Regions from separate parts of the Bradyrhizobium sp. 1200_D9_N1_1 genome, predicted to be linked through region 1. Evidence: predicted binding sites of a transcription regulator. Region 1 holds the regulator's gene; each other region holds the start of a gene.
What was found. Region 1 encodes PhoB, which activates phosphate uptake and scavenging genes when phosphate is short. Its sites were predicted from a motif close to TGTCATNNANCTGTCAT; they were not measured.
Positions count from the first base shown of each region.

Region 2: a site for PhoB is predicted at 4,290-4,306, ahead of AB5K84_RS10290 (YdcH family protein). Genes of this name have one in related genera too.
Region 3: a site for PhoB is predicted at 4,997-5,013, ahead of AB5K84_RS16360 (UDP-2,3-diacylglucosamine diphosphatase). Genes of this name have one in related genera too.
Region 4: a site for PhoB is predicted at 2,511-2,527, ahead of phnC (phosphonate ABC transporter ATP-binding protein). Genes of this name have one in related genera too.

Region 1 covers NZ_CP197226.1:8,802,191-8,809,218, reverse strand. The annotation lists gene pstC (phosphate ABC transporter permease subunit PstC) at 1-71, shown strand, start outside; gene pstA (phosphate ABC transporter permease PstA) at 76-921, shown strand; gene pstB (phosphate ABC transporter ATP-binding protein PstB) at 918-1,739, shown strand; gene phoU (phosphate signaling complex protein PhoU) at 1,751-2,467, shown strand; gene phoB (phosphate regulon transcriptional regulator PhoB) at 2,490-3,197, shown strand; gene AB5K84_RS41685 (IS5-like element ISBj5_B family transposase) at 3,430-4,776, shown strand; gene AB5K84_RS41680 (GcrA family cell cycle regulator) at 4,985-5,494, opposite strand; gene AB5K84_RS41675 (aspartate aminotransferase family protein) at 5,949-7,028, shown strand, end outside.
Region 2 covers NZ_CP197226.1:2,115,900-2,122,927, forward strand. The annotation lists gene aqpZ (aquaporin Z) at 1-581, shown strand, start outside; gene AB5K84_RS10260 (5-(carboxyamino)imidazole ribonucleotide synthase) at 678-1,784, opposite strand; gene purE (5-(carboxyamino)imidazole ribonucleotide mutase) at 1,781-2,269, opposite strand; gene AB5K84_RS10270 (GGDEF domain-containing protein) at 2,412-3,119, shown strand; gene AB5K84_RS10275 (hypothetical protein) at 3,228-3,479, opposite strand; gene AB5K84_RS10280 (hypothetical protein) at 3,502-3,714, opposite strand; gene AB5K84_RS10285 (YdcH family protein) at 3,856-4,062, opposite strand; gene AB5K84_RS10290 (YdcH family protein) at 4,391-4,573, shown strand; gene AB5K84_RS10295 (NAD(P)/FAD-dependent oxidoreductase) at 4,796-5,899, opposite strand; gene AB5K84_RS10300 (sensor domain-containing protein) at 6,102-7,028, shown strand, end outside.
Region 3 covers NZ_CP197226.1:3,413,323-3,420,350, forward strand. The annotation lists gene AB5K84_RS16335 (CHRD domain-containing protein) at 1-277, opposite strand, end outside; gene AB5K84_RS16340 (c-type cytochrome) at 432-1,355, shown strand; gene AB5K84_RS16345 (Lrp/AsnC ligand binding domain-containing protein) at 1,359-1,604, opposite strand; gene AB5K84_RS16350 (hybrid sensor histidine kinase/response regulator) at 1,729-3,708, opposite strand; gene thiD (bifunctional hydroxymethylpyrimidine kinase/phosphomethylpyrimidine kinase) at 4,020-4,820, shown strand; gene AB5K84_RS16360 (UDP-2,3-diacylglucosamine diphosphatase) at 5,037-5,849, shown strand; gene AB5K84_RS16365 (glycosyltransferase family 4 protein) at 5,849-6,922, shown strand; gene AB5K84_RS16370 (threonine/serine dehydratase) at 6,986-7,028, shown strand, end outside.
Region 4 covers NZ_CP197226.1:1,214,176-1,221,203, forward strand. The annotation lists gene AB5K84_RS05860 (DUF1045 domain-containing protein) at 1-596, opposite strand, end outside; gene AB5K84_RS05865 (alpha-D-ribose 1-methylphosphonate 5-triphosphate diphosphatase) at 615-1,808, opposite strand; gene AB5K84_RS05870 (chloramphenicol acetyltransferase) at 1,805-2,464, opposite strand; gene phnC (phosphonate ABC transporter ATP-binding protein) at 2,638-3,447, shown strand; gene phnD (phosphonate ABC transporter substrate-binding protein) at 3,512-4,447, shown strand; gene phnE (phosphonate ABC transporter, permease protein PhnE) at 4,523-5,407, shown strand; gene phnE (phosphonate ABC transporter, permease protein PhnE) at 5,404-6,252, shown strand; gene AB5K84_RS05895 (winged helix-turn-helix domain-containing tetratricopeptide repeat protein) at 6,315-7,028, opposite strand, start outside.

The DNA.
Region 1 (7,028 bases):
TGCTGACGTTCTTCGTGCTCGCAGCGGCACGGCTGATGCTGATGCGGCTGGAAAAGAAGGCGGGGAACTAACGCCATGAACCCGATCTATTCACGCCGCCGCCGCAAGGACATCGTCGTTCGCGGACTCTGCATCGCCGCCGCCGCCTTCGGCGTCACCTGGCTTGCGCTGATCCTGATCACGCTGCTTTACAACGGCATCGCCGGTCTGAACCTCGAGATTTTCGTGGCAGATACGCCGCCGCCGGGCTCGACCGAAGGCGGCCTGCGCAACGCCATCGTCGGTTCGATCATCATGACCGTGCTCGGCGTCGGCATCGGCGCGCCGCTCGGCCTGTTCGCCGGCACCTATCTCGCCGAGTACGGCCGCAACGACCGCCTGACCTCGGTGATCCGCTTCATCAACGACATCCTGCTCTCGGCGCCCTCGATCATCATCGGCCTGTTCATCTACGGCGCGGTGGTGGTGCCGATGCGCGGCTTCTCGGCGATCGCAGGCAGCCTCGCGCTCGCCGTCATCGTCATCCCGGTAGTGCTGCGCACGACCGAGGACATGCTGCTGCTGGTGCCGAACGCGCTGCGCGAGGCGGCGTCCGCGCTCGGCCTGCCGCGCTCGCTGGTGATCAAGCGGATCGCCTATCGTGCCGCCCGCTCCGGCCTCATCACCGGCGTGCTGCTCGCCACCGCCCGCGTCGCCGGCGAGACCGCGCCGCTGCTCTTCACCGCGCTGTCGAACCAGTTCTTCAGCCTTGGCCTGAACAAGACGATGGCGAACCTGCCGGTCACCATCAACAACTTCGTCCAGAGCCCCTACGCCTATTGGAAGCAGCTCGCCTGGAGCGGCGCGCTGCTGATCACGATTACCGTGCTTGCCCTGAATATTGGCGCGCGCATCCTTGGCGCCGAGAGGACCGCAAAATGAGTGAGCTTTCCGTATCGATGAGCGCGGCCGGTGGGCTGCCCCAGGCGCCGCTGCTGCCGGAAGCGCCGGCCAAGGTGACGGTGCGCAACCTCAACTTCTATTACGGCGAGCACCACGCGCTGAAGAACATCAACCTGACGCTCGGCACCAACCGCGTCACCGCGTTCATCGGCCCGTCCGGCTGCGGCAAGTCAACCCTGCTGCGCATCTTCAACCGGATGTACGACCTCTATCCGGGGCAGCGCGCCACCGGCCAGCTCATGCTCGACCAGACCAACATCCTCGACGGCAAGCTCGACCTCAACCTGCTGCGCGCCCGCGTCGGCATGGTGTTCCAGAAGCCGACGCCGTTCCCGATGACGATCTACGAGAACATCGCCTTCGGCATCCGCCTCTACGAGAAGATCTCGAAGTCCGAGATGGACGACCGCGTCGAGAAGGCGCTGCGCGGCGGCGCGCTGTGGAACGAGGTCAAGGACAAGCTCAACGCCTCCGGCCTGTCGCTCTCCGGCGGCCAGCAGCAGCGCCTCTGCATCGCCCGCACCGTCGCGGTGCGGCCCGAGGTGATCCTGTTCGACGAGCCCTGCTCGGCGCTCGACCCGATCTCGACCGCCAAGGTCGAGGAGCTGATCCAGGAATTGTCCGAGAACTACACGATCGCGATCGTCACCCACAACATGCAGCAGGCGGCGCGCGTCTCCGACAAGACCGCGTTCATGTATCTCGGCGAGCTGATCGAGTTCGACGACACCAGCAAGATCTTCACGTCGCCGAGCGACCGGCGCACGCAGGATTACATCACCGGCCGGTTCGGCTGAGGAGACGGGACATGGGTTCTGAACATACCGCAAAGGCCTTCGACACCGACCTCCAGGAGCTCACCCGGCTCGTCGCCGAGATGGGCGGGATCGCCGAGCGCATGATCGTCGATTCCGTCGACGCGCTGATCCGCCGCGACGTCGCGCTCGGCCAGCGCGTCGTCGCCACCGACACCGAGCTCGACGCGCTGCAGAAGCGCATCGAGGAGCGCGCCGTGCTCACCATCGCCCGCCGCCAGCCGATGGCGGTCGATCTGCGCGAGATCGTCGGCGCCATGCGAGTTGCGACCGATCTCGAGCGCATCGGCGACCTCGCCAAGAACATGGGCAAGCGCGTCGCGGCGCTGGAGACGGATTTCCATCCGCTCAAGCTGTTCCGCGGCCTCGAGCACATGACCGACCTCGTGCAGCAGCAGGTCAAGTCGGTGCTGGACGCCTATGCCGCGCATGATCTGCCGGCGGCGATGGCGGTGTGGAAGGGCGACGAGGAAGTCGACGCCATCTGCACCTCGCTGTTCCGCGAGCTCCTCACCTACATGATGGAGGATCCGCGCAACATCTCGTTCTGCATCCATCTGATGTTCTGCGCCAAGAACATCGAGCGGATCGGCGACCACGCCACCAACATCGCCGAGACCGTGTTCTACATGATCGAGGGCCAGGCGATCACCGACAAGCGGCCGAAGGGCGACATGACGACCTTCGCCACGACGGTCCCGAATACCTGAAGACTTAAGGAGCGACGACACCATGGGCGCACGCATTATGGTGGTTGAGGACGAGGAAGCTCTCACCGAGCTTCTCCGCTACAACCTCGAAGGCGACGGCTATGATGTGGAGACGGTGATGCGCGGCGACGACGCCGACACCCGCCTCAAGGAACACATCCCCGATCTGATCGTACTCGACTGGATGCTGCCGGGACTGTCAGGCATCGAGCTGTGCCGCCGGCTGCGGACCCGGCCCGAGACCAAGCAGCTCCCGATCATCATGCTCACCGCGCGCGGCGAGGAGAGCGAGCGGGTGCGGGGTCTTGCGACCGGCGCCGACGACTACATCGTCAAGCCGTTCTCGGTGCCGGAGCTCCTGGCGCGCGTGAAGGGCCTGCTGCGGCGCGCAAGCCCGGAGCGGCTCGCAACGGTGCTGGCCTATGGCGACATCGAGCTCGATCGCGACAAGCGCCGCGTCGCGCGCTCGGGCCGGCCGATCGACCTCGGCCCGACCGAATATCGCCTCTTGGAGTTCTTCCTGGAGCATCCCGGCCGCGTGTTCTCGCGCGAGCAGCTGCTCGACAGCGTCTGGGGCCGCGACATCTACATCGACGAGCGCACCGTCGACGTCCACATCGGCCGCCTGCGCAAGCTGCTCAATCTCGGCCGCGAGCAGGATCCCATCCGCACCGTCCGCGGCGCCGGCTACGCGCTGGATGATCGCTTTGCGAAGGCGGAGCAGACGTAGGGTTTGCAGGCGTTGGTTTAGCGGGCTACAGCCACACTCTCAGTGTCGTCTCGGACAAGCGTAGTCGTCCGTGAAGAAGGACTAAGCCACTGATCGGGAATCTCGATTTGGGCTAAGGGGCATTTCCAGATTGCAAGGTTTTGATGCTTTGGGCGTCAGAACCTTGCGATTTGGTTTTCGTGGATTCCCTCGAAGCGGGAAGCATGATTCCTTGTCTGCATCGGAGGGAACGATGCGGCCGAAGAAGCACAAGACGACGGGATCGAACGATCTGTTCCGGGCTCGGCTCGACCAGATCATCAATATGAAGCACGAGCTGGTTCTGCTCGCCGGCAAGGTCGATTGGGACTGGATCGACGGCGAGATCGCGCCGCTCTACAGCGAGAACGGCAGGCCCGGGATCGAGACGCGCTTCATGATCGGTCTGCTGTTGCTCAAGCACATTTACGGGCTGTCCGATGAGGAGGTGTGCGAGCGCTGGGTCCATGACCCATACTTCCAGTTCTTCACCGGGGAAGAGTTCTTTCAGCACACGTTCCCGCACGAGCGCTCGGACCTGAGCCATTGGCGCAAGCGGCTTGGCGACAAGCTGGAGTTGCTGCTGGCCGAGAGCTTGCGGGTAGCGCACGAGGCCGGTGCATTACGCAGCCAGGACCTCAAGCGGGTTACGGTCGACACCACGGTGCAGCCGAAGGCCATCACCTTTCCGACCGATGCCAAGCTGCTGCATGCGGCCATCAAGGGGCTCAACCGCCTGGCGATCAGGCACGGCGTCAGGCTGCGGCAATCCTATGCTCGCATCGCCAAGGCCGCCGCGATGATGGCCGGCCGCTACGCCCATGCCAAACAGTTCAGGCGGCATCAGCGGCAGTTGCGTATCCTGCGTAGCCGGCTGGGCCGGATCATCCGCGACATCCGCCGCAAGATCGAAGGCCAGCCAGCACTGGAGCAGGCGTTCGCCCTCCCGCTCGGCCGGGCCACGCAGATCCGCTCGCAGCAGCAGCGCCAGCGCGGCTGGAAGCTCTATTCCTTCCATGCCCCGGAAGTGGAGTGCATCGGCAAGGGCAAGGCCAGCGCGCCTTACGAGTTCGGCGTGAAGGCCTCCATCGTCACCAACAACCGCCGGGCTCCCGGTGGCCTGTTCGTGCTGCACGCCAGCGCACTGCCCGACAACCCCTACGACGGTCACACCTTGCGGGACGTCATTGACCGCACCGAGACACTCACCGGCTGTCCGATCGAGCGGGCCTATGTCGACAAGGGATACCGCGGCCACGACGCACAAAATCCCCGTCGCGTCTTCATCTCCGGCCAGAAGCGCGGCGTTTTCGGTGTCATCAAGCGCGAGCTGCGCCGCCGCTCCGCCATCGAGCCCATCATCGGACACCTGAAGGCGGAAGGCCACCTCGGGCGCTGCTACCTCAAAGGCCGCGCCGGCGATGCCGCCAACGTCGTCCTCTCAGCCGTCGGACACAACTTCCGCCGCATCCTCGCCTGGCTGAGATATCTCTTGTGCCTGTTCCTGGCCCAGCTATGGCGCACGCTCGCCCGGCCAGCCTCGATCAATCCGGCTTCTTAACGGACGACAAGCGTAAGCGCAGATCCGGGACCCATAATCACAGGGCGTGGTTGTCGCGCGAAGAAGGTAACTCCGAGTCCCCGTAGCCACATCTTGCGGTGGTTATGGGTCCCGGATCTGCGCGCGCTTCAGGCGCGCTTGTCCGGGACGACATCGAGTTTGTTGGGCCGTCAACGCGTGACGGCCGTCACTCGATTTCAGAACAAACTCACCGCGAGGGCTTCGCCGGTGCGCGCCGGCGATCCGCGGCGGGCTGATATGCCACGCGCGAGTGCTGCGCGCAGTAGGGCAGGCCCGACAGCGCCCTGCCGCCGCAGAAGAAGAAATCCGGGCTCGAGGGATCGCCGACCGGCCAGTGGCAGGTCGCCTCGTTCAGCTCCAGCAGCGACAGCCGCTGGCTCATCGGCACCACGTTGTCGTAGGTGACCGGTTCGGCCTCCACCTCGACCTCGAAGGCCTGCGCCAGCGCGGTGTTGCCGCGCGCAATGGGGCGGCTCACCCGCATCATGTGCTGCGCGGGGCGCGCCTTGCGCGGCCGCGGAGCCGCCGATGAGGGGCTCTTGGCGCGGCCGGATAGGCCGAGCCTGTGTACCTTGCCGATCACGGCATTGCGGGTCACGTTCCCGAGCTCGGCTGCGATCTGGCTGGCCGATAATCCGGCCTCCCAGAGCTTTTTCAACTGCTCGACGCGATCGTCGGACCAGGTCAAAACCGTCATTGCACCCTTTCCCTCGCCGTGCGGCTGCCATCCTGGCGCCTCGCGGCGAATGCCTAAGCCTCGAAAAACCCGTGCCGTCAGAATCCCTTAAGGCTCGCCGGGCGCGCCGATAACGCCCGAACGTCTACGCCGGTACATGAGGACTTAGAGGATCAGAAACACTGCACGAGATGTCGTATCTGACAAGCCAAACGCTACAATATGGCGTGACTCACGCGCAAGAGTCCGCCGACTCGCTTCCACATGTTCCGTGGCGAAAACCCCGCAATTTCGGCTCCGCAAGACTACGGATTCAGCGTTTCGCGAGGCTTTCGGGCGGCATTGACACCGGTTTCACCAGGCATAAGATAGTGTCACGTGCCGCCCTTAAAAGGCGGCACGTTTCGTTTTCCGGGCCGGTCAATGGTGCGCTGCGTGAGCGTGTTCAGGCCGTCCGCAACATCAAGTGATCGTCATGACTAACAGCGCAGCGCCGCATTTGCTTCCCGTTTTCGCCAGATCCGACCTCGGTTTCGAGCGCGGCGAAGGCTGCTGGCTGATTGCGACCAATGGCGATCGCTATCTCGATTTTACCTCGGGCGTCGCCGTGAACGCGCTCGGCCATGCCCATCCCGCGCTGGTCAAGGCGCTGCAGGAGCAGGCCACAAAACTCTGGCACATGTCGAACCTGTTCCAGAGTCCGGACGGCGAGAAGCTCGCGACGCGCCTGTGCAATGAAAGCTTCGCGGACTTCGTGTTCTTCTGCAATTCCGGCGCCGAGGCGCTGGAAGGTGTGATCAAGCTGGTCCGCCATCATCACTTCTCCAAGGGGCATCCGGAACGTTACCGCATCATCACCTTCGAAGGCGCCTTCCACGGCCGCACGCTGGCGACGCTGGCTGCGACGGGATCTGCAAAATATCTCGAAGGGTTTGGTCCGCCGATGGATGGCTTCGACCAGGTCCCGCATGGCGACATCGAGGCCGTGAAGAAGGCAATCGGTCCGCAGACCGCCGGCATCCTGATCGAGCCGATTCAGGGCGAGGGCGGCGTGCGTTCCGCAACGCCTGCGTTCCTCAAGGCATTGCGCCAGCTCTGCGACGAGAAGGGCCTGCTGCTCGCCTTCGACGAGGTGCAGACCGGCATGGGCCGCACCGGCGATCTGTTCGCGCATCGGCGTACCGGCGTCACACCTGACGTGATGTCGCTGGCCAAGGCGCTCGGCGGCGGCTTCCCGATCGGTGCGATCCTGGCCACCGCGGACGCGGCGGCCGGCATGGGTCCCGGCTCGCACGGCTCGACCTTCGGCGGCAATCCGCTCGCGATCGCGGCGGCGAATGCCGTGCTCGACGTCATGCTGAAGCCCGGCTTCTTCGATCACGTGCAGAAGATGTCGCTGCTGCTCAAGCAGAAGCTCGCCTCCGTGATCGACCGTCATGGCGATGTCGTCAGCGAGGTGCGCGGCGAGGGCCTCCTGATCGGCATCAAGGCCGTGGTGCCATCAGGCGATCTCGTCGCGGCGCTGCGCAACGAGAAGCTGCTCACGGTCGGCGCC
Region 2 (7,028 bases), 6.7 Mb from region 1:
TCGTCACCATGGCCTACGCGATCGGTCACATCTCGGGCTGTCATCTCAATCCGGCCGTCACGGTCGGCCTTGCCGCCGGCGGGCGCTTTCCGGCCGGACAGATCCTGCCTTACGTGATTGCGCAGGTCTGCGGTGCGATCGTTGCCGCCGAACTGCTCTACATCATCGCCAGCGGCGCCCCAGGCTTCGACGTCACCAAGGGCTTCGCGTCGAACGGGTACGACGCGCATTCGCCCGGCCAGTACAGCATGATGGCCTGCTTCCTCACCGAGGTGGTGATGACCATGATGTTCCTGTTCATCATCATGGGTGCCACCCATGGCCGCGCGCCCGCGGGCTTCGCGCCGCTCGCGATCGGGCTTGCGCTGGTGATGATCCATCTCGTCAGCATTCCCGTCACCAACACGTCGGTGAACCCGGCGCGCAGCACGGGCCCCGCGCTGTTCGTCGGCGGCTGGGCGATGGCGCAGCTCTGGCTGTTCTGGGTCGCGCCACTGATCGGCGGCGCGCTTGGCGGGGTGATCTATCGCTGGCTCAGCGAGGAGCCCACCGGCGTCGTCGCAGGCGCGAAGGCGGCCTAGAGCGTTTTCGAGCGAAGTGGATACCGGTTCGCGTCAAGACAACGCGTCAAAACAAAATCCAATCGGCAAGGGATCGCGGCAGTTGCCGCGGTCCCGTCACTTGTCCCGGGGCGGCCGGACCTCGGTGACATGGCCCATCTTGCGGCCGGGGCGCGGTGCGCCCTTGCCATAGATGTGGATGGTCGCGCCCGGAACGCTCAGCCACTTCTCGTAATCGTTGATCTCGTCGCCGATCAGATTGGTCATGGTGACGATCTCGCCGTGGCGCACCGGCTTGCCGAGCGGCCAGCCGGCAATGGCGCGGATGTGCTGCTCGAATTGCGAGACGGAGGCGCCGTCGAGTGTCCAGTGTCCGGAATTGTGCACGCGCGGGGCGATCTCGTTGACCAACACCTTTGGTCCGGTGCCATTGGCGAGCACGAACATCTCCACCGCCAGCACGCCGACATAGTCGAGTGCGCTTGCGATCTTGCTTGCGATGCTGCGCGCCTCTTCGGCGAGCGCGTCCGGGATCGGCGCGGGCGCGCGCGATATCTTCAGGATGTGGTCGCGGTGCTCGTTCTCGGTGACGTCGAAACATTCCACCTGGCCCGCGACCGAGCGCGCGGCGATCACGGAGATCTCGCGCTCGTACGGCACGAAGGCCTCCAGGATCGCCGATTTGGTGGCGAGGCTGGTCCAGACCTTGGCGATGTCGTCGCCCGCGCGGATGATGGCCTGGCCCTTGCCGTCATAGCCGAAGCGGCGGGTCTTCAGCACGGCCGGAAGACCGATCCTTAAAATCGCCTCGCGCAACGAGGGGACGGAGGTGACGTCGGCATAGGCTGCGGTGCCGATGCCGAGCCGCGTCACGAAATCCTTCTCGGCGAGCCGGTCCTGGGTGGTCTCCAGGATCTTGCGGTTGGGCAACACCGGGCGGCGCGCGTCCAGCACCATCGCGGCGGCCGCCGGGACGTTCTCGAATTCGTAGGTGATGACGTCGACGTCGTTGGCGAACAGCTCGAGCGCCTCGACGTCGGCATATTCGGCGCAGGTCGCGTTCAGCACGACGTCGAAGGCCGGCGAGTCCGGATCGGGCGAGAACACCTGGCAGCGCAGTCCGAGCCGTGCCGCGGCCATGGCCAGCATCCGCCCCAATTGTCCGCCGCCGAGGATTCCGATGGTGTCGCCGGGCTTCAGCTTCACCTGCTTTGCGTCAGTCACGCCTTGTCCTCCGGGCGCTCAGCGACCGCCTCGGTCTGTGCCTTGCGCCAGGCGGCGAGGCGGTCGGACAAGGCTGGGTCGGACAGCGCCAGCACGGCGGCAGCAAGCAGCGCCGCATTGATCGCGCCGGCCTTGCCGATGGCAAGGGTGCCGACCGGGATGCCCGCGGGCATCTGCACGATCGAATAGAGCGAATCGACGCCCTTGAGCGTCTTCGATTCGACGGGAACACCGAAGACCGGGAGCTCCGTCAGTGCCGCCGCCATGCCCGGCAAATGTGCAGCGCCGCCCGCGCCGGCGATGATGATCTTGTAACCCGCCGCCTTGGCGCCCTTGGCGAAAGCGACCAGCCGGTCGGGGGTGCGGTGTGCCGAAACGATGCGGGTCTCGGCGGCAACGCCGAGCGCCTCGAGCGTGTCGGCGGCATGCCGCATCGTGTCCCAGTCCGACTGGCTTCCCATGATGATGGCGATCGGCGCGGTCATGACGTTAATTGTGCTCGGGAAAACAGAAACATAGGCCAGATTAACGGTTCCGGCCGGCGGCTCGCAAGGCGGTGGCAAGGAGAAGGGAATGCACTATCCTGTCTTGGTGAATCCCCGCAAGCCTTCATTGAGCAGGATGCCCATGAAGAAACCAAAAAGGGCGAGTGCTGCGAAGGCCAAAAAGGGCCGGAAAATCAGCGCCAGCCGGTCCAAACCTGCCACCAAGCGTCCGGCCAAGCCGCCGCGGCGCGGAGCGTCGCTTGATGGCACCAAGGATAGTGCAAAGATCATCCGCGGGCTGCGGAGCAAGCTCAAGGCGGCGGAGCGGCGGGTCGCGGAACTGGAAGCTGCCGCCGACACCGATTTCCTGCTCGAGATTCCGAACCGGCGCGGCTTCGAGCGCGAGCTCACACGCGCCATCGCCTACATGAAGCGCTATCGCGCCACCGGCGCGCTGATCGTGCTCGATGTCGATCGGCTGAAGCCGATCAACGATTCCTTCGGCCACGCCGCCGGCGACGAGGTGCTCAAGGCGATCGTCGGCGCGCTGACGCGGCAGGTCCGCGCCTCCGACGTGGTCGGCCGGCTCGGCGGCGACGAGTTCGCGCTGCTGCTGTGGAATCTCAACGAGACCGATGCCAAGGCGAAGGCCGCGGCCTTCGAGCAGACGATCGACGAATTATCCTTCGTCTTCCGCAGCCAGAATGTGACCGCGGGCGCCTCCGCCGGCGTCGCGTTGCTGGGGGCGCATTCCGACGCAGGCCGCGCCTTGGAGGAGGCGGATGCCGCAATGTATGTGCGCAAGGCGCGCCGGCGGCACGAGCCGCGGATCAGGCTGGTCAGCAACTGAGCATGATCCGGACCCGAAGGGCCGCGCTAGCGCAAAGTGTGCAGCGATTTTCCTCGCGACAAATGCGAAACGCGTTTGCGCGGAGATCATGCTCAAACAATAAATGCCCTACAACGTGGCCAGATCTTCCGGCACGTTGCCGAACTTGCGCAGCAGCGTCGCGTCGCCGAATTCGCCGGTCATGGGATCGCCGCTGCGGCAAAATGCGACCGCGCCGATGTGGCCGGCACCGCGCGCCAGAATCTCCGCGCGCCGCAGCGCGGCCGTCGAGGACTGACATTCCTCCGCGGCGCCCGCGACCGGCGATCCGTCGTCATCGATCAGGAAGGGCATTGCAACGTAGTAGGTGACGTCCGACATGGCGTTGCTCCGATCATCAACATCAGGCGGCGCTGCTCCGCGCCTTGCTGCGAGAGGTCTCCGGAATGCAGCCGGCTGAAATCGCCGCCTGCAATTCCTCGAACTCCGCCTCCAGATATTCGTTGGCCATGATCAGCGCCTTGATGGTGCTGCGCAGATTGCCGTCGCACATCGCGATCGCCTGATCGCAGGCCTGTTCATAATGGCTGTTGTCCAAAAGGGCGGTTGCCGACATCTGCGTTGTCCTTGCTAGGTTCCTTGGGCGTTTCTCTGGGGCGTTTCCTGGGGGCGTTTGGTGCCTGAATGTTCCTATTTTGTTCTTTTGGAGTCAAGAGGATTCACCCGGCTCGCCCCGCCGCGAAAAGCCCGCTGGGGATCAGGCGATGATGTCGGGCGTGATCTGGTCTTCGATGAAGGCGATGCGGTCGCGCAACAACAGCTTGCGCTTCTTCAGCCGCTGTAACCGCAATAGGTCGGGGGCAGGCGATTGATGCAGTGCATCGATCGCCGCGTCGAGATCTCGGTGTTCCTGCTGCAACCGGGCGAGCTCGGCTTCGAGTTCACTCTCGTCTTCATGGGTCATGTCTGCGGTGGCCGAAAAACCGATAGTCGTGAGATTAAGGCTGTGGATGCCCTGTGGAAATTATCGTCCTTGCGCGCCGTGACCGCAAGCGATCTCGGGCCGTCGCTCACCCATCTCTCGCAAGATATTTCGACGGTTCGCTGCGGCGCTGCGCAAGCGCATTGATATCATGGATTTTTCCCAGCGCGGTTCCTTACTCACGCTTCGTTACATATGAATTTTCAAAAATGACAAGGCGACGACGGATATCCATCGACAGAACGAATCGGTGATGTACACTTCGTCGTCCGGATCGAATCCAAGGTCACCCCTACCGAGGAGGTTTCGAATGACAATTCAGGCACATCTGGTTGAATTGGAACGGAAGCATAAAACTCTCGAAAACGAATTGCACGAAGCTCTCGTGCACCTTTCAACAGACGACCTGCAAATTGTTGAGTTGAAGCGCCGGAAGTTGATGGTCAAGGACCAGATCGAGCGTCTGAAGCACACTGGCGACACGCTTCACTAGTAAACCCCGTATTCAGCGTAGAGTTTGATCGTACCCCTTCAGGCAGGGGTGAGTGCTGTTGCGCTCATCCCTGTTGGAAGATGCGAAGCCGCGCAAGGACATTTGCGCGGCGTCCAGAGCTATTTCCGTTCCGACGGAATCGGAACGGAAATAGCTCCGGCTTCTTGTTTGGACGCGTTTTCTTCTTTGCGCGAAGTGGTATCCGCTTCGCTTGAAGACGCTTCAGATATTTGCGAGCTCGGCGACGTGATCGGCGATCGCGAGCGAGGACGTCAGTCCCGGCGATTCGATGCCGAACAGGTTGATCAGGCCTGCCACGCCGTGATCGCGCGGACCCTGCATCAGGAAATCCTGCGTGGCGACCGCCGGCGGCACGATCTTCGGGCGGATGCCCGAATAGCTCGGCATCAACGCGCCGTCAGGCAGCGTCGGCCAGTATCTCCGGATCGCCGGATAGAAGCGCTCGGCGCGTGACGGATCGACCTCGTAGTTGATCGTCTCGATCCACTCGACGTCAGGGCCGAAACGCGCCTGCCCCGCCATGTCCAGCGTCAGATGCACGCCGAGGCCGCCGGGCTCGGGCACCGGATAGATCAAGTGCGAGAACGGCGCCTTGGCGTTGCAGCTGAAGTAATTTCCCTTGGCCAGATAGGCCGGCGGAATCCGGTCCAGCGGCATGCCGTCGATATTGCGCGCCACCGTTGTCGCCGCGAGGCCCGCAGCGTTGACGAGGAGGCTGCATTGCAGCGCCATCGGTGCCTCGCCGCCGGCCTCGACCTCGATCATGCCGGCGGCCGCCTTGGCACGGATCAGCGGGGTGTGAAACGCGAAGGCCGCGCCGGCTTCCTCGGCCTCGCCGCGCAGCGAGAGCATGTAGGCGTGGCTGTCGATGATGCCGGTCGAGGGCGAGAGCAGCGCGGCGTCGCAGGCGAGCGCCGGCTCCAGCGCGCGTGCGGCCTCGCCCGTGAGCAACTGCATGTCGAGCACGCCATTGGCCTCGGCGTGCGCCTTGATCGATTGCAGCTTCTCGGTTTCCTTCGCATTGGTCGCGACGATCAGCTTGCCGCAATTCTTGTGCGGGATGCCGCGCTCGCCGCAGTAGCGGTAGAGCGCGTGCTTGCCGTTGACGCACATGCGCGCCATCCAGCTTCCGGCGCGGTAGTAGATGCCGGCATGGATCACCTCGCTGTTGCGCGAGGAGGTGATGGTGCCGATGGCCTCGGCTTCCTCGAGCACGATGACCTCGCGCCCGGCCTGGGCCAGCTTTCGAGCCACCGCGAGCCCGACCACGCCGGCTCCGATGACGATGCAGTCGACCCTATCCATGGTTGTGCAGGAGGTCCGCTGGAAGCGCCGGAGGCATCAAGCCCGGGAACGAGGGCGCGGGGTCATTTTCCGTTAAGGAAGCATTTATCATGTCAGGGCAATTGCCGTATTTAACGTGACATTTTTCTGTTGCGCGTACAGGCGTTTACCCGATCCAAACCCGTGAGGCCAGACAATCCGACGTTGAAATCGCGGGTGGCTGATGGCTGAGAAGAACTGGCACGCGGACAGCACGATTCTGATTGCTGTGCAGGCCGTCGTGTGCCTGGCCGGCACGGTCGCGCCTGCGCGTGCCTTTGCGCTGTCGGACAGCTTCGCCCCGCCGAGCTCGCTCGACAACCTCGATCCCAACCTGATCTGGGAAGCCCTGATCGGGGGCATCGTCGTCTGTGCGTTCCTGGTGGCAATCGCGTTGTGGATCCACTCCGCGCTGCGCCGGACCAGGCGGTTGCAGCTGCGGCGCAACGCCTTCGTCTCCTCCGCCATGAACAATCTCAACCAGGGCGTGGTGATGACCGATGCGCAGCGGCGCGTCATCTTCTGCAATGACCGCTATCTCGAGATCTATGGCCTGTCACGGTCGGATCTGTGGGCCGACATGAACGGCCACGACATCCTCGAGCTGCGGCGCAAGCGCGGGGTCCTTGGTGGCGTCTCCGATAAGGAATTCTACGAGAAGGCGGCAAGCGGCAACGGTCTGATCACCGAACTGCCTGACGGCCGGGCCATCCTGGTAAAATACTTCGTGCTGCCGAACGGCGGCTCGGTGGCGACGCATCTCGACGTCAGCGAGGAGCGCAGGCTGTCGCGGCAGCTCGCCTCGACCAAGCAGTTCCTGGAAACGGTGCTCGACAACGTGCCGGCCTGCGTTGCCGCGAAGAACATCGAGGACGGCTGCTACATCTTCGCCAACACCGCCTATGAGCGGTTCTGGGGGTTTACGCGGGACCAGGTCGTCGGCAAGAACGCGCGCGAGCTGTTTGCCCCCGTCTCAGCGGCCAGCATCGAGGCGACCGACCGGGCGGCGCTCAATTCGCCGGACGGCCAGTTCCGTAATGAGTTCGAGGTCGACCGCGGCGGTGAACGGCGCATGGTTGCCTCGATCCGGATCGTGGTCCGCAACGAGAAC
Region 3 (7,028 bases), 5.4 Mb from region 1:
GGATCGCGATCGCTACGCCGGCGTTCTTGCCGGCCTCGGCGGGCCCGTGGAAATGAGCGGCGGTGGCGGGGCCGGAGAGGCCGGAATAGGTCACCTTCCAGGAGAGCTTCTTGCTGGCGGCGTCATAGTCGAGATCGGCCGTTCCGGTGCCGCTGGTGGTGGTGGCGGGCACCTCGGACTTGCCGTCCAGCGTCGCCTTCAGTTTCTCCGCGCTGGCCGGGGCGGCGAACGCGACGGCAGCTCCGAGTGCCAGCGTGGCAAAAATTGCTTTGTTCATGGGTCTCTCCCTGTTGACGTCTGATTGCGGTCAACTTGCAAACAGTGCGCGCAGGAGTTTATTCCCGGATCAAGCTCAAACCATCTAAATTATTCGTGGCTGGAGCGGCCACCGGCGAATCCGTAAGTTCGGCCGATCTCCATGGGATACCTCGATGCTGCGACGAACAATTCTTGTCATGCTGATCGCTGCCGTTGCAGGCTTCGGCGTCTATTGGTGGTTGACGGCGCCGGCCGCATCGGCCGTGCCGTTGCCATCCCGGGCGCCGGATCTTGCCAACGGGCAGGAGATCTTCAATGCCGGCGGATGCTCCTCCTGCCATGCCGTGCCCAACCAGCCCGACCGCTTGCGGCTCGGCGGGGGCCTGGCGCTCGGCTCGCCATTCGGCACGTTCTACGTGCCCAACATTTCCCCCGATGCCGCCGACGGCATCGGGCGCTGGAGCGAGACCGAATTCGTCAGCGCCGTGATGCGCGGCGTGTCGCCCGAGGGCCAGCACTACTTCCCGGCATTTCCCTACACGTCCTATCATCTGGCTAAGGTGGAGGACGTTCGCGATCTCTTCGCCTATCTGAAGACGCTGCCGCCGGTGTCCGGCAGGGTGCGCGACCACGACCTGCCGTTTCCCTTCAACATCCGCCGCAATGTCGGCATCTGGAAATTGCTGTTCATGCAGAGCGGGCCGTTCGTCGCGGACGCGACGCACTCGCCGCAATGGAATCGCGGCGCCTATCTCGTCAACGGCTTCGGCCATTGCGCGGAGTGTCACAGCCCGCGCAATCTGCTCGGCGGCATCATCACCGCGCAGCGTTTCGCCGGCGGGCCCAATCCGGAAGGCGAGGGGTGGGTGCCGAACATCACGCAAAAGGGCATTGGCGAATGGAGCGTGAAGGATATCGCCAATTTCCTGAAGACCGGCGAATTGCCCGAGGGCGACAGCGCCGGCGGCGCGATGGCGCGCGTGATCAAGAACACCTCGCAATTGTCGGATGAGGACATTGCGGCGATGGCGGATTACCTCAAGTCGCTGCCGCCGGTGGACGGACCGCCGCGCCCGAAACGCAAGGATGCTGGTTAGAGGCTAGCTCGCGCCGAACGCCTTGAAGGTGATGATGGTGAGCGTGTCCTGGATGCCGGGCAGCACCTGCACCTTTTCGTTGATGAAGTGGCCGATGTCGGTGTCCTTGTCGACGTAGAACTTCACCAGCAGGTCGTAATGGCCGGCCGTGGAGTAGATCTCGGAGGCGATCTCGGCTTCGGCGAGCGCATTGGCGACCGTATAGGACTGGCCGAGCTTGCATTTGATCTGGACGAAAAAGGGAACCATTGCAGTCACTCCGAAGGCATATCTGGCGGCTAATAGGCCAAAACCGGGGGGGCTTGGCAAGCGAACTTGCCGCCTCGCGGCTGCCCGAGGGATTGGTCCTGGCCAAGCCCCTCTACAAGGCCCTCTAGGAGGGCAGGGGCGCGCCGGCAAACGCCTCCCTCAGCCGCCGGGCCAGCTCGGCATTGCGATAGGGCTTGGTCAGGACGATCGATTGCGCGTGCGCGCGACCCTGCTCGACCAGGGTCTCCAGGGCATAGCCGGAGGAGAACACGACCGGGAGTCCGGGCCGGATGCGCCGGGCCTGGTCGGCGAGCTCCCAGCCGCTCATTCCGCCGGGCATCACGATGTCGGTGAACAACAGGTCGATGGCCGGGTTGGTGCGAAGCTGCTGCAAGGCCTCCTTGCCGTTGACGGCCGCGACCACGCGATATCCCAGCGCCTCCACGCGCAGCGTGACGGAGGAGCGGACGAACGGATCGTCCTCGGCGACCAGGATCGTTTCGTGGCCCCGGGGCGCAGCCTCCTCGCGCGCCTCGATGTCGGCGAGCGACTGCTCGCCGCCGGCATGCGGCAGGTAGATGCGGACCGTCGTGCCGAGGCCCGGCTCGCTGTAGATCGAGACGTGTCCGCCTGATTGCTTGGCGAAGCCGTAGACCATGCTGAGGCCGAGGCCCGAGCCCTTGCCGACCTCCTTGGTGGTGAAGAACGGCTCGAAGGCGCGCTCGATGACGTCAGGCGTCATGCCCTCGCCGTCATCGGTGATCGAGATCAGGGCGTAGCTGCCGGACTCCACCTCCGGATGCTGGACGCGATAGTGCTCGTCGATCGCGGTGAGCTCGGTGCTGAGGGTGAGATGCCCGCCCGCCGGCATGGCGTCCTGCGCGTTGAGCGCGAGATTGAGCACGGCGGATTCGAGCTGGGCGCGGTCGGCGAAGGCGAGGATGGAGCCGGCGCCGAACGCCGTCGTGATCTCGATGTTTTCGCGCAAGGTGCGCTTGAGCAGCTTGTGCATGGAGGTCAAGAGCTCGCGGCACTCGATCGCGCGGGGTTGCAGCAATTGGCGCCGGCTGAACGCCAGCAGCCGCTGCGTCAGCTCCGCGCCGCGTTCGCCCGACTGGCAGATGTCGTCGGCGAAGCGCCTGAGGTCGGGACGGGACCTGAGCTGCTCGCTGAGAAACTCCGCGTTGCCGATGATGACGGTGAGCAGATTGTTGAAGTCGTGGGCGATGCCGCCGGAGAGCTGGCCGACCGTCTCCATCTTCTGCGCCTGCTGGAGCTGCTGCTCGGTCAGCTTGCGCGTGGTCAGGTCGTGGACGATGCCGACGTAGATCAGCTCGCCGTCCTGCCACGCCTGGCCCACCGACAGATCCATCGGAAAGGTCGATCCGTCCTTGCGCACACCGGCGGCTTCCCCGGTTGCGATGCGCAGCGTATGACCCGTGGGTGAGGGCCTCTCCTCATTGGACATCAGCATACCGATGTCGAGATTCATGACCTCGTCGGCGCGATAGCCGAACAACCGTTCGCAGGCGGGATTGAACAGGAGAATGCGGGCTTGCGCGTCGAACAGGATGACGCCGTCGACCGCGGTCTCGACCACGGCGGTGAGGCGCGTCATGCTCTCGCGCAGCGCGCGCTGGGCTTCACGGACCTGGCCGAGGAGCTGGGCCGCATCCCGGTTCTTGGTCTCCTCCTCCTCGAGCGCGGCCCGGACCTGCCGGAGCTCGAACGGCGAGGGGATGGTCAGGATCTTCGGCAGAAGCGGCCAGAGCGCTCCCGCGGTGATGACCGACGCCACGGCGGTGAGCGCCTTGACGATGCCCTCGACGCCGTAGACGGGCACCCAGAGCGTGTAGATCGACAGCACATGCGTCAGGCCGCACGCCATGATGAAGACGGCGAACGCCCAGAAGACCCACCCGAATTCGAGGTCGCGCCGCTTGGTGACGAGGATCGCGAGTGCAAACGGGATCGAGAAATACGCAAGCGCAATGCAGGCATCCGAAACGACATGCAGCCATATCAGCTCGGGCTCCCAGAGCAGGCAGATGCCGTGCGGGGAGAGCATCGAGGAGTCGAGGATACGTTCGAGGTAGGCCAACATGTGATTGCTTCCCGAGAGGATTGCGGCCGGGGCCGGCCCGCAACATGGCATCGCTGGACGAATCCGCCAATAAACGTCTCACTCACCGGGATGGGCGCCAAGGCCGGGCTATGCCGAGGGCATATTTTCGCGGGATGTGCACACTCGCGGGACGACAAGGCGGGCCGGGCCCTTATCCGGCTGATTCGCCGGGGCCGGACCGGCATGGGTTAGCTCGTCGCGGCGCCCGCGGCCGGCCCGGCTTGCTGGCGCATCCGCGGCACGCTAGGACAAGGCATGGCGGTGTCCCTCTCAAACCAATGTATCCAGCGATGACGACGCCCGTGGCTCTCACCATTGCCGGTTCCGATTCAAGCGGCGGCGCCGGCATCCAGGCGGATCTGAAGACCTTCGCGGCGCTCGGCGTCTACGGCGCCTCCGCGATCACGGCGCTGACGGCGCAGAACACGCGCGGCGTCACCGGCATTCATGCGGTGCCGGCTGATTTCGTCACCGCGCAGATCGATGCGGTGTTCTCCGATCTCGACGTCGGCGCGGTGAAGATCGGCATGGTGGCCCAGGCCGCCAGCATCGATGCGATCGCAGCCGCGCTGGCGCACTGGAAGCCGCGCCATGTGGTGCTCGATCCCGTGATGGTCGCGACATCGGGCGACCGCCTGCTGGCGTCCGAAGCCGTGGAAGCCCTGCGCATGCGACTGATGCCGCTGGCCTCGGTGATCACGCCGAACCTGCCGGAGGCGGCAGCTCTCCTCGGCGAGCCCGCCGCGGCCAGCGAGGCCGGGATCGAAGGCCAGGGGCGCCGGCTGCTGGCGCTCGGCTGCCGTGCGGTCCTGATCAAGGGCGGACACGGCGAGGGCGCCGAGAGCATCGACTATCTCGTCACGTCCGAAAGCACGATCGCGCTCGCCGCGCCCCGCGTCGCGACCAAAAACACCCATGGCACCGGCTGTTCGCTGTCCTCCGCCGTGGCAGCGGGTCTCGCCAAGGGCGAGACTCTCGAGCAGGCGGTGCGCAACGCCAAGGCCTGGATCAGCGCCGCGATTGCCGCTGCCGACCGCTTCGGCGTCGGCCACGGCCACGGGCCGATCCATCATTTCCACAAATTTTACTGACGCCGGCTTCGAGCTGCGCGCCGGCCCCGGCCGTTAACCAACAAGGCGACGGGGACCGGGCTTTTGCGGACAGCCATGGCCGCTTCGTGTCGCCTGATTGTCGCATGCGACTGATATTCGCGGGGAGGGCGAGGCGAGGTTTGATTCGTATCTGAGGGTGCCTCAAAGGTTCAATCGGTCATCCCCCTGTCACGGGATATTGTTACAGGCTGTCGCATGGGAAGCTACGATGTGAGTGACGAAAGCCCTGAAAGGCGCTTTCGCACCTTGTTCATCTCCGACGTTCATCTCGGAGCCCGCGGTTCACAAGCCGACCTTCTGTTGGACTTCCTGCGCTACCATGACGCCGAGACGATCTATCTCGTCGGCGACATCGTCGACGGCTGGGCGCTGAAATCGAGCTGGCACTGGCCGCAATCGCATAACGACCTCGTGCAGAAGCTTTTGCGCAAGGCGCGCAAGGGTGCCAAGGTGATCTACATCCCCGGCAATCACGACGAGTTTCTGCGCAACTATTACGGCACGCATTTCGGCGGCATCGACGTGGTCGAGAACACCGTCCACACCGGCGTGGACGGCAAGCGCTATCTCGTCATCCACGGCGACATCTTCGACCTCGTGGTGCAGAACGCGCGCTGGCTCGCCCATCTCGGCGACAAGGCCTACGACTTCGCGATCCAGATGAATCGCTTCGTCAACTTCTTCCGGCGCATGTTCAAGGTGCCCTATTGGTCGCTGTCGCAATGGGCCAAGCAGAAGGTCAAGAACGCCGTCAACTATATCGGCGCGTTCGAGCAGGCGCTCGCCGCAGAAGCGCGCCGTCACGACGCCGACGGCGTGATCTGCGGCCACATCCACTATGCCGTGATCCGCGACGAGGCCGGCATCCGCTACATGAACTGCGGCGACTGGGTGGAGAGCTGCACCGCGCTGGTCGAGCACGACGACGGCCATTTCGAGATCATCACCTGGGCGGATCAGTTGCAGAAGCCCGCGCAGGTGCCGCAAGTGGCAGCAAGGGCTGCCTGATGCGCATCCTGGTCGCGACCGACGCCTGGCACCCGCAAGTCAACGGTGTGGTTCGGACGCTGACCAAGCTTGCTGACGCCGCCAAAGGGCTTAGCGTTGAAGGTCTTGGCATTGAAGGTCTTGGCGTCGAGTTCACGTTCCTGACGCCGCAATCGTTCCGCACCTTCGCGATGCCGAGCTATCGCGACGTGCGGCTCGCGATGCCGCGCCCGGCGCGAATCGCGAAGCTGATCGCGGAAGCCCGTCCCGACAGCATCCATATCGCGACCGAAGGGCCGATCGGCCTGATGGTCCGCCGCTATTGCCGCCAGCGCAAGCTGCCGTTCACGACCAGCTTCCACACCCGCTTCCCTGAGTATGTCCGCGCCCGTGTGCCGGTTCCGGGCTCGCTGATCTGGCGGGCGCTGCGTCGCTTCCATGCGCCCAGCCGCGCCGTGATGGCGGCGACCCCGGCGCTCGCCCGCGAGCTGACCGAGCGCGGCTTTGACAATGTCGTGCTCTGGCCGCGCGGTGTCGACACGCACTTGTTCCATCCCCGCGCGATCGATCTCTGCCTGCCGGCTCCGGTGTTCCTCTCGGTCGGCCGCGTCGCGGTGGAGAAGAATCTCGAGGCGTTCCTCGACCTCAAGCTGCCCGGCACCAAGGTGGTCGTCGGCGACGGCCCGGCGCGGGCTTCGCTCGAAGAGGCCTATCCCGACGCGATCTTCCTCGGCGAGAAGCACGGCGAGGCGCTGGCGGAAATCTACGCGGCCGCCGACGTCTTCGTGTTCCCCAGCAAGACCGACACGTTCGGCCTGGTCCTGCTGGAAGCGCTCGCAAGCGGCCTGCCGGTCGCGGCCTTCCCGGTGAAGGGCCCCCGCGACGTGATCGGCGATGCACCGGTCGGGGCCCTCGATCATGATCTGCGCAGCGCCTGCTTCACCGCGCTCAGCATCTCCCGGCAGGATTGCGTCGAATTCGCCGCCAATTACACCTGGGAGGCCTCGGCGAGGGCCTTTATCGACAGCATAAGGGCGGTCGGTGCGGTGCTGCCGGGCCGGAACGGGGCGGAGCAGCCACGCTTCGTCGCCTGAAGAAGAAAAACCCTCGCGCGGAGGTGTCTTGCCCGGGCCTCATCCGCCGCGATAAGGTCGGCCATGACCGAACAGCCCCTTCCGATCGGCCCTGCCGATATCGATG
Region 4 (7,028 bases), 7.6 Mb from region 1:
GACGCGAACCGCGTCCGCAACATCTCCAGGATCGGTCCGCGGCGCTCTGCATCCAGCCGCCCAGTCAGGGTCATGTGGAAGCGAAATTCTTCCATGACGTAGGGGTAACCCCAGCGGTCGAGATAATCGCGCTGCCGCTCGGTGAGTTTGTCGGGCTTCCGGCGTGCGCGGTCTTCCGCGGTGAGAGCGGCGCGGAAGGAATCGAACTCGCGTGCGCAATCGGCGGCGAGCTGCTGGAGCGCATCGACCGGCTCGGCCGGGATGACGGCGATGAAGCCGCTGATGGTGTCGACGATCGGGCGGATGGCCGGGATCGGCCGCGCCGTTTCGGCGAATGTCGCGCAGGCTGCCATAAGCTCCGCCTCGGTGCTGCCGGGCGTCAGCGCCATCGGCGCCTTCAGCGTGGCGTGGAAGCCGTATTTGCGGGGATCGGCGGAGACGTCACGCCAGTCCGGTGCAACGTGCAGCGCCTCGGGCGGAAACGGCACCTCGTCGCCGGTGTAGGCATCGTAGCCGAGCAGCTTGGCGCCGAAGCGGGTCAGCGCGCTGTCGGCGCCGGCGGCAAAATAGATCGCGTAGCGGGGAAAACCTGTCATCGCCTCAGCATAGCCAATTTATGCCGCGACGACAGCCTCGCGCGGCGCCGCCGCCGCGCTGAGCAGTCGCGTCGCATCGGTGAGATGCACGAGCTTTCCGCCTGATATCACCGCGACGAGCCGCGGCCGCAGCGGCACGGTGTCGTCGACGAGGAGGATGTCGGCGCGGCGTCCTTCGGCGAGGATGCCGCGGTCGGCAAGGCCGGCCGCGCGCGCAGGCTCCGCGGAGACCAGGCTCCAGGCCTCCGTCAGCGGCAACACGCCATCGGCGGCGAGGCGGAACGCGGCGAGCAGTTGCGCGGGATAGTAATAGTCCGACGCCAGCACCGAGCAGAGCCCCTTTGCGATCATGTCGGATGCCCGGGTCCAGCCGGTGTGGCTGCCGCCGCGCACGACGTTCGGCGCGCCGTAGACGATGGCATCGCCGTGGCTCGCTGCCGCCCGCGCCGTCTCCTCGTTGATCGGAAACTCGGCGATGTCAGCGCCGAGTTCGCGAAACTCCCGGCGCATCGCGGGTGTCGCATCGTCATGCGAGAGCATCCGCACGTCTGCCGCACGGGCAGAAGCAGCGAGCCGCGACACGGAGGCCGGCACGTCGGCGGCGCGCGAGATCACGCGGTCGACCAGCCCGTCAAAATCCTCGCTGGACAAGCCAGTGCGCTCCACCATGCGGTTGCGCTTGCGCGGCTTGGCCATGTCGGCGACGGTGCCGTCCATGTGGTCGTTGAAGGCAAACAGGTCGACGCGGCCCTCGGCGAGCCACCGGCTGATCTCGGCCTCGGCATCGAGATTGTAGGTCTCGTGCCGCAGATGGAAGCGGGTGTCGGCAGCGAATTGCGGACGCTGCCGCTCGATCGCCTCCATCAGGCCGCGCGCATTGTCGGCGCTGCGCAGGCCCGGTTCCCACGAGCAGGTCGTGGCGTGAAAGACCGTGGTGATGCCGTTGCTGATCGCCTGGCGGTCGCTGTCCGCGAGCGCGACGTCGATCGGGAAGTCCACGCCGGCGCGCGGCATCATCTGCCGCTCGAAGGCATCGCCATGCAGATCGACGATTCCCGGCAACACCAGCAGATTGCGCGCATCGATCGCGAGCCGAGCCCGGCCACGGGCGGCATCGACCCGTGCGATGTCCGTTCCGGCCACGCTGAGTGACGTCTCGACCAACTCGGTGCCGATCAGGGCCCGGCCGCCCTCAAGGAAAATGTCTGTCACGCGACCGCGCTTCGTTTGCTGACAGGGGAGTGTGCCCGTGCTTCATACGTGGAGAGAAAATCTTCAATCCCGAGCCTGCGGAAATCGGGCAAGGCTTCACGCAATTTGTCGTGATCCCAGTCCCACCAGGCGAGCCGCGCAAGCCGCCCGGCGATCTCTTCCGAGAAGCGCCGCCGCACGATTCGCGCGGGATTGCCGGCGACGATGGTGTAGGCGGGTACGTCCTTGGTGACGATGGCGCCGGCCGCGATCACCGCGCCGGTGCCGATGTTGCGGCCGGGCAGCACGATCGCGCCATGGCCGATCCAGACGTCGTGGCCGATATGGACGTGATGCTGGCGCCGCCAGTCGAAGAACTCCGTGTCGTCGCTCTCGCCGGGGAAGTAGGCGCTGGAACGATAGGTGAAGTGCGCCTGCGTCGCGCGATGCATCGGATGATTGCCGGGGTTGATACGCGTCATCGCCGCAATTGAGCAGAATTTCCCGATCGTGGTGTAGGTGATCTGCGAATCGTTCACGACATAGGAGTAATCGCCCATCGTCACTTCATGCAGGATCGTGCGCGCGCCGACCTCGGTATAGGCGCCGAGCCGGGTCTCGTGCAGCTTGGCCGAGGGATCGATGGTCGGTTGGACTGAAAGGGCTTTGCCGGCCATGTCGTATCCGAAGCGTGAGGGCGGGCGTTCCTCTTCGAGCGGCTCGATGACAATGTCATGACGCAGCGATGACAGGGGATGAGGTGTGTTGGATCGCCGCACCGCAACGTGCATGTCACACAAGTGTCAAGCGTCGGCGTTAGCGGTGGGTCCCAGCTACTCTGGAGCCCTGCATGCTGGTGGTTGAAGGTCTGACGTGCCGCTTTGGCGCAAAAGCCGCGGTGGACGACGCTTCGTTTCAAATTTCCCCCGGCGGATTCGTCGGCGTGATCGGAAGATCCGGCGCGGGCAAGTCCACCCTGCTGCGGACCATCAACCGCCTGGTGACGCCGACGCAGGGCCGCATCCTGTTCGACGGCACCGACGTCACAGCGCTGCGCGGCAAGGAGCTGCGGCAGTGGCGGGCGCGCTCGGCGATGATCTTCCAGCAGTTCAACCTCGTCGGCCGGCTCGATGTTCTCACCAACGTCCTGATGGGGCGCCTCGCGACGATGCCGGCCTGGCGCTCGCTGTCGCAGACCTGGCCCGAACACGACAAGGCGCTGGCGATGTCCGCGCTCGAGCAGTTCGATATCGCCGCGCTCGCCGCGCAGCGCGCCGACCAGCTCTCCGGCGGCCAGCAGCAGCGCGTCGCGATCGCCCGCGCGCTGGTGCAGCAGCCCGACATCATTCTCGCCGACGAGCCGATCGCTTCGCTCGACCCGCGCAACACCAAGATCGTGATGGATGCGCTGCTGCGCATCAACAAGCATTTCGGCATCACCGTGCTCTGCAACCTGCATTCGCTCGACTTGGCGCGCAGCTATTGCGACCGCCTGATCGGCATGGCGCAGGGCCGTGTCGTGTTCGACGGCGCACCGTCTGCGCTGACCGATCACGTCGCGCGCGAGCTCTACGATCTCGAAGCCACCGACGTCATGGGCGGCTCGCCCGTGCCGGCGCCCGAGGGCATTCCGGCGCTTGGAACGGCGGCCGCCGCCTGAGCCGCATCGCTTCTGTCGTTGCCAGTTTTTGCGTCAACCGACCCCAACCGATGAAGAGGGTATCATGATCACTCGCAGACTAGTTCTTGCCGGCGCCGCCGCGCTCGCATTCACGACCTCGGCCTCCGCCGACGACTGGAAAGCCAAATATTCCGAGCTGACCTTCGCGGTCATTCCGGCGGAAAACGCCTCGGGCGTGACCGAGCGCTGGGCGCCGTTCATGAGCTATCTCTCCAAGGAATTGGGCGTGAAGGTCACGCTGCGTATCGCCAATGACTACGCCGCCGTCATCGAAGGCCAGCGCGCCGGCAATATCCATATCGCCAGCTACGGCTCGGCCTCGTTCGCCCGCGCCCGCCTGACCGGCGTCAAGACCGACGCGTTTGCCAACGACATCAACGCCGACGGCTCGACCGGCTACTATTCGGTGTTCTTCGTCAAGGCGAGCAGCCCCTACAAGAGCATCGACCAGCTCAAGGGCAAGAACCTCGGCCTCGTCGACCCGAACTCGACGTCCGGCAACAACGTGCCGCGCTTCGAGCTCGACAAGATGGGCATCGCGGACGCCGACACCTATTTCAGCAAGGTCGTCTTCACCGGCAGCCATGAGAACGCGATCCTGGCGCTGGCGCAGGGCACGGTCGATGTCGCGGCCAACCAGTGGACCAGCGACGACGATTCGACGCTGGCGCAGATGCTGACCAAGGGCATGCTGAAGAATGCCGACGGCTCGCCGATGAAGAAGGACGATTTCCGCATCATCCACAAGTCGGCGCCGATCATCAACGGTCCCTATGCCTACAACTCCGACCTGCCGGAAGAGGCGAAGGCGGCGATCGCGAAGGCGTTCTTCGACGCGCCGGCCAAGGACAAGGCGGCCTTCGATCGCCTCCAGGACGGCCAGAAGAAGGGTTTCCATCCCGCCACCACCAAGGACTGGGATGGCACGATCGAGCTGATCAAGTTCGTCGATGCACTGCGTAAGAAGAAGGCGTCCTGAGTTTCGGGACGAGCTACTCGAGCCGGGTCGATGGACCCGGCTCTTTCTCTTTGATCGGCCACTTTTCCTGAACAGATGACCCTCGCGGTTTCGATCCTGCCCGAGCAGCAACTGGCTGCGCTGAACACCGCTTACAATCAGGCGGTCGCGCGCAGGCGGCTCCGTCTCTTGCTCGGAATCGTGGTGTTCGCCGCCGCGCTGCTTCTCGCCGCGATCGGCGCCGAAGTGAACCTGCGCACCTTCTTCACCTATTTCGGCAACTTCGTCAGCTATTTCGATCGCATCCTCACGCTCGACAACGGCCAGCGGGTCTGGACCGATGTCGGCGAGTGGCTTTGGGGCTGGCGCAAATGGTTGAAGATGCTCGGTGAGACGCTGCTGATCAGCTATGTCGGCACGCTGACCGGTGCGACCCTCGCCTTTGTCCTGAACTTCTTCGCGGCGGAAAACACCTCGCCCGCGCCCTGGCTGCGCTTTACGGTGCGGCGTCTGCTCGAATTTGCACGCACCGTCCCGGGCATCGTCTTCGCGCTGATCTTCGTGATCGCCTTCGGGCTCGGGCCGATGGCTGGCGTGCTTGCGATCGCGATCCATTCCACCGGCGCGCTCGGAAAATTGTTCTCGGAGATCGTCGAGAACGCCGACATGAAGCCGGTCGAGGGTATCCGCTCGACCGGCGCGAGCTGGCTCTCCTGCATGCGCTTTGCCGTCGTGCCGCAGGTGACCGCGGGCTATGCCAGCTACGCGCTGCTGCGCTTCGAGATCAACGTTCGCGAAGCCTCGGTGATGGGCTTTGTCGGTGCCGGCGGCATCGGCCAGGAGCTCGTCGTCGCCATCCGCAAATTCTATTATTCGGACGTCAGCGCGATCCTGCTCACCATCATCATTACGGTCTTCATCATAGACATCACCACCGGCTGGCTGCGCGGCCGCCTGTTCGGCAAGGAGGCGCGGACGTGACGCGGCCGCAAGAGGTTGACACGCGAGAGCTTCGCGCGCGCTATCCTGACGTGTTCGACCGGCCTGCCTCGGCGCGGCTCGCAATGCCGGCGATGATCGTCGCGGCGTTCGCGGTCCTGGTGTACGGCCTCGTCGATCTCGACTTCTCGCCGTCGCGCTTCGTCGCAGGCCTCAGCCAGCTCGGCTGGATCAGCCTGATGATGATCCCCCCCGATCCCGGCTCCTCGCTGCCGATCTATCTGAAGGCGCTCGGCGAGACGCTGTCGATCGCTCTGCTCGGCACGACGCTCGCCGCATTGTTCGCGCTGCCGGTCAGCCTGCTCGCCGCCCGCAACGTGGTGCCGTCAAACATCCTGCGCTTCCCGATCCGCCGTTTCCTGGATTCGATCCGCGGCGTCGATACGCTGATCTGGGCGCTTGTTTGGATCAATGTCGTCGGCCTGGGCCCCTTCGCCGGCGTGCTCGCCATCGCCGTGTCCGATTTCGGCGCCTTCGGCAAGTTGTTCTCGGAGGCGATCGAGGGCGCCGACCAGAAGCAGGTCGAGGGCATCCGCGCCTCCGGCGGCAGCGCACTGCACGAGATCCGCTTTGGCCTGTTGCCACAGGTTCTGCCCGTGATCGCCGGCCAGGTGCTCTATTTCATCGAGTCCAACACCCGCTCGGCCACCATCATCGGCATCGTCGGCGCCGGCGGCATCGGCCTCCAGCTCGCCGAGCAGATCCGTGTGCTGGAATGGCAGAAGGTGTCGTTCCTGATCCTGATGATCCTGGTCGCGGTCGCCGCGATCGATTTCATCTCGGGCAAGCTCCGTTTCGCGATCATCGGCCGGCGCGCGGTGGCTTAGGTTGTTCGCCTCCCTTCGCCCCTTGTGGGGGGAGGGCGCACTCTCGATGCTGCGCGAGAAGTCTACTCCATCCCTGCGCGACGCAATCCTTCCAGATAATGCTCGCGGTCCTGCTCCAGCAGCATCGGCAGCTCGCTTGTGATCCAGGCGAGCGAGATGCCGGGCTGGGCGCGGCGCAAGCCTTCCAGCGCGGACGCGGCAAGGACCGGATCACCCAGCATGCCGGCGGCCGCCGTCAGCACGCGATGTGCGCCGACGAAATCGGCGCGCTGCCGCATCGATTCCCGCGCCATCTGCAAGCTTGCCTCGTAATTGCGGCCGATGAACTGGGCATAGGCGGCGACCCCGCAATAGATCGCCGCGAGCGGATCGCGCGGGCTCAGCCGCAGCGCGCGGCGCGCGGCGGCATCGCCGTCCTGCCATCGTCCCGCGTAGCACAGCGTCACGCCGTAGAAGGCGTGCGCCATCGCGAAATTCGGATTGAGCCTCAAGGTCAGCTCGAACTCCGCCAGCGCGTCGTCGAAGCGGCGGCGGAACAGGTAGGTGTAGGCGAGGCCGTGATGGGCCCAGGCGTCCTCGCGATCGGCCTCCACCGCCGCAAGCGCCGCGCGTTCGGCGACCGGCACGGTCGCGGCCATGTCGGCCCAGCCCATATGCGCGCCGAAGATATGGCTGGTCGCGAGCAGGCCCAGCGCCTTGCCATAGGCGGGATCGATCGCGACGGCCTTCTCGAGCAGCCCTTGCGCGGCCGCATTGTCCTCGCGGGTGATGCGCCA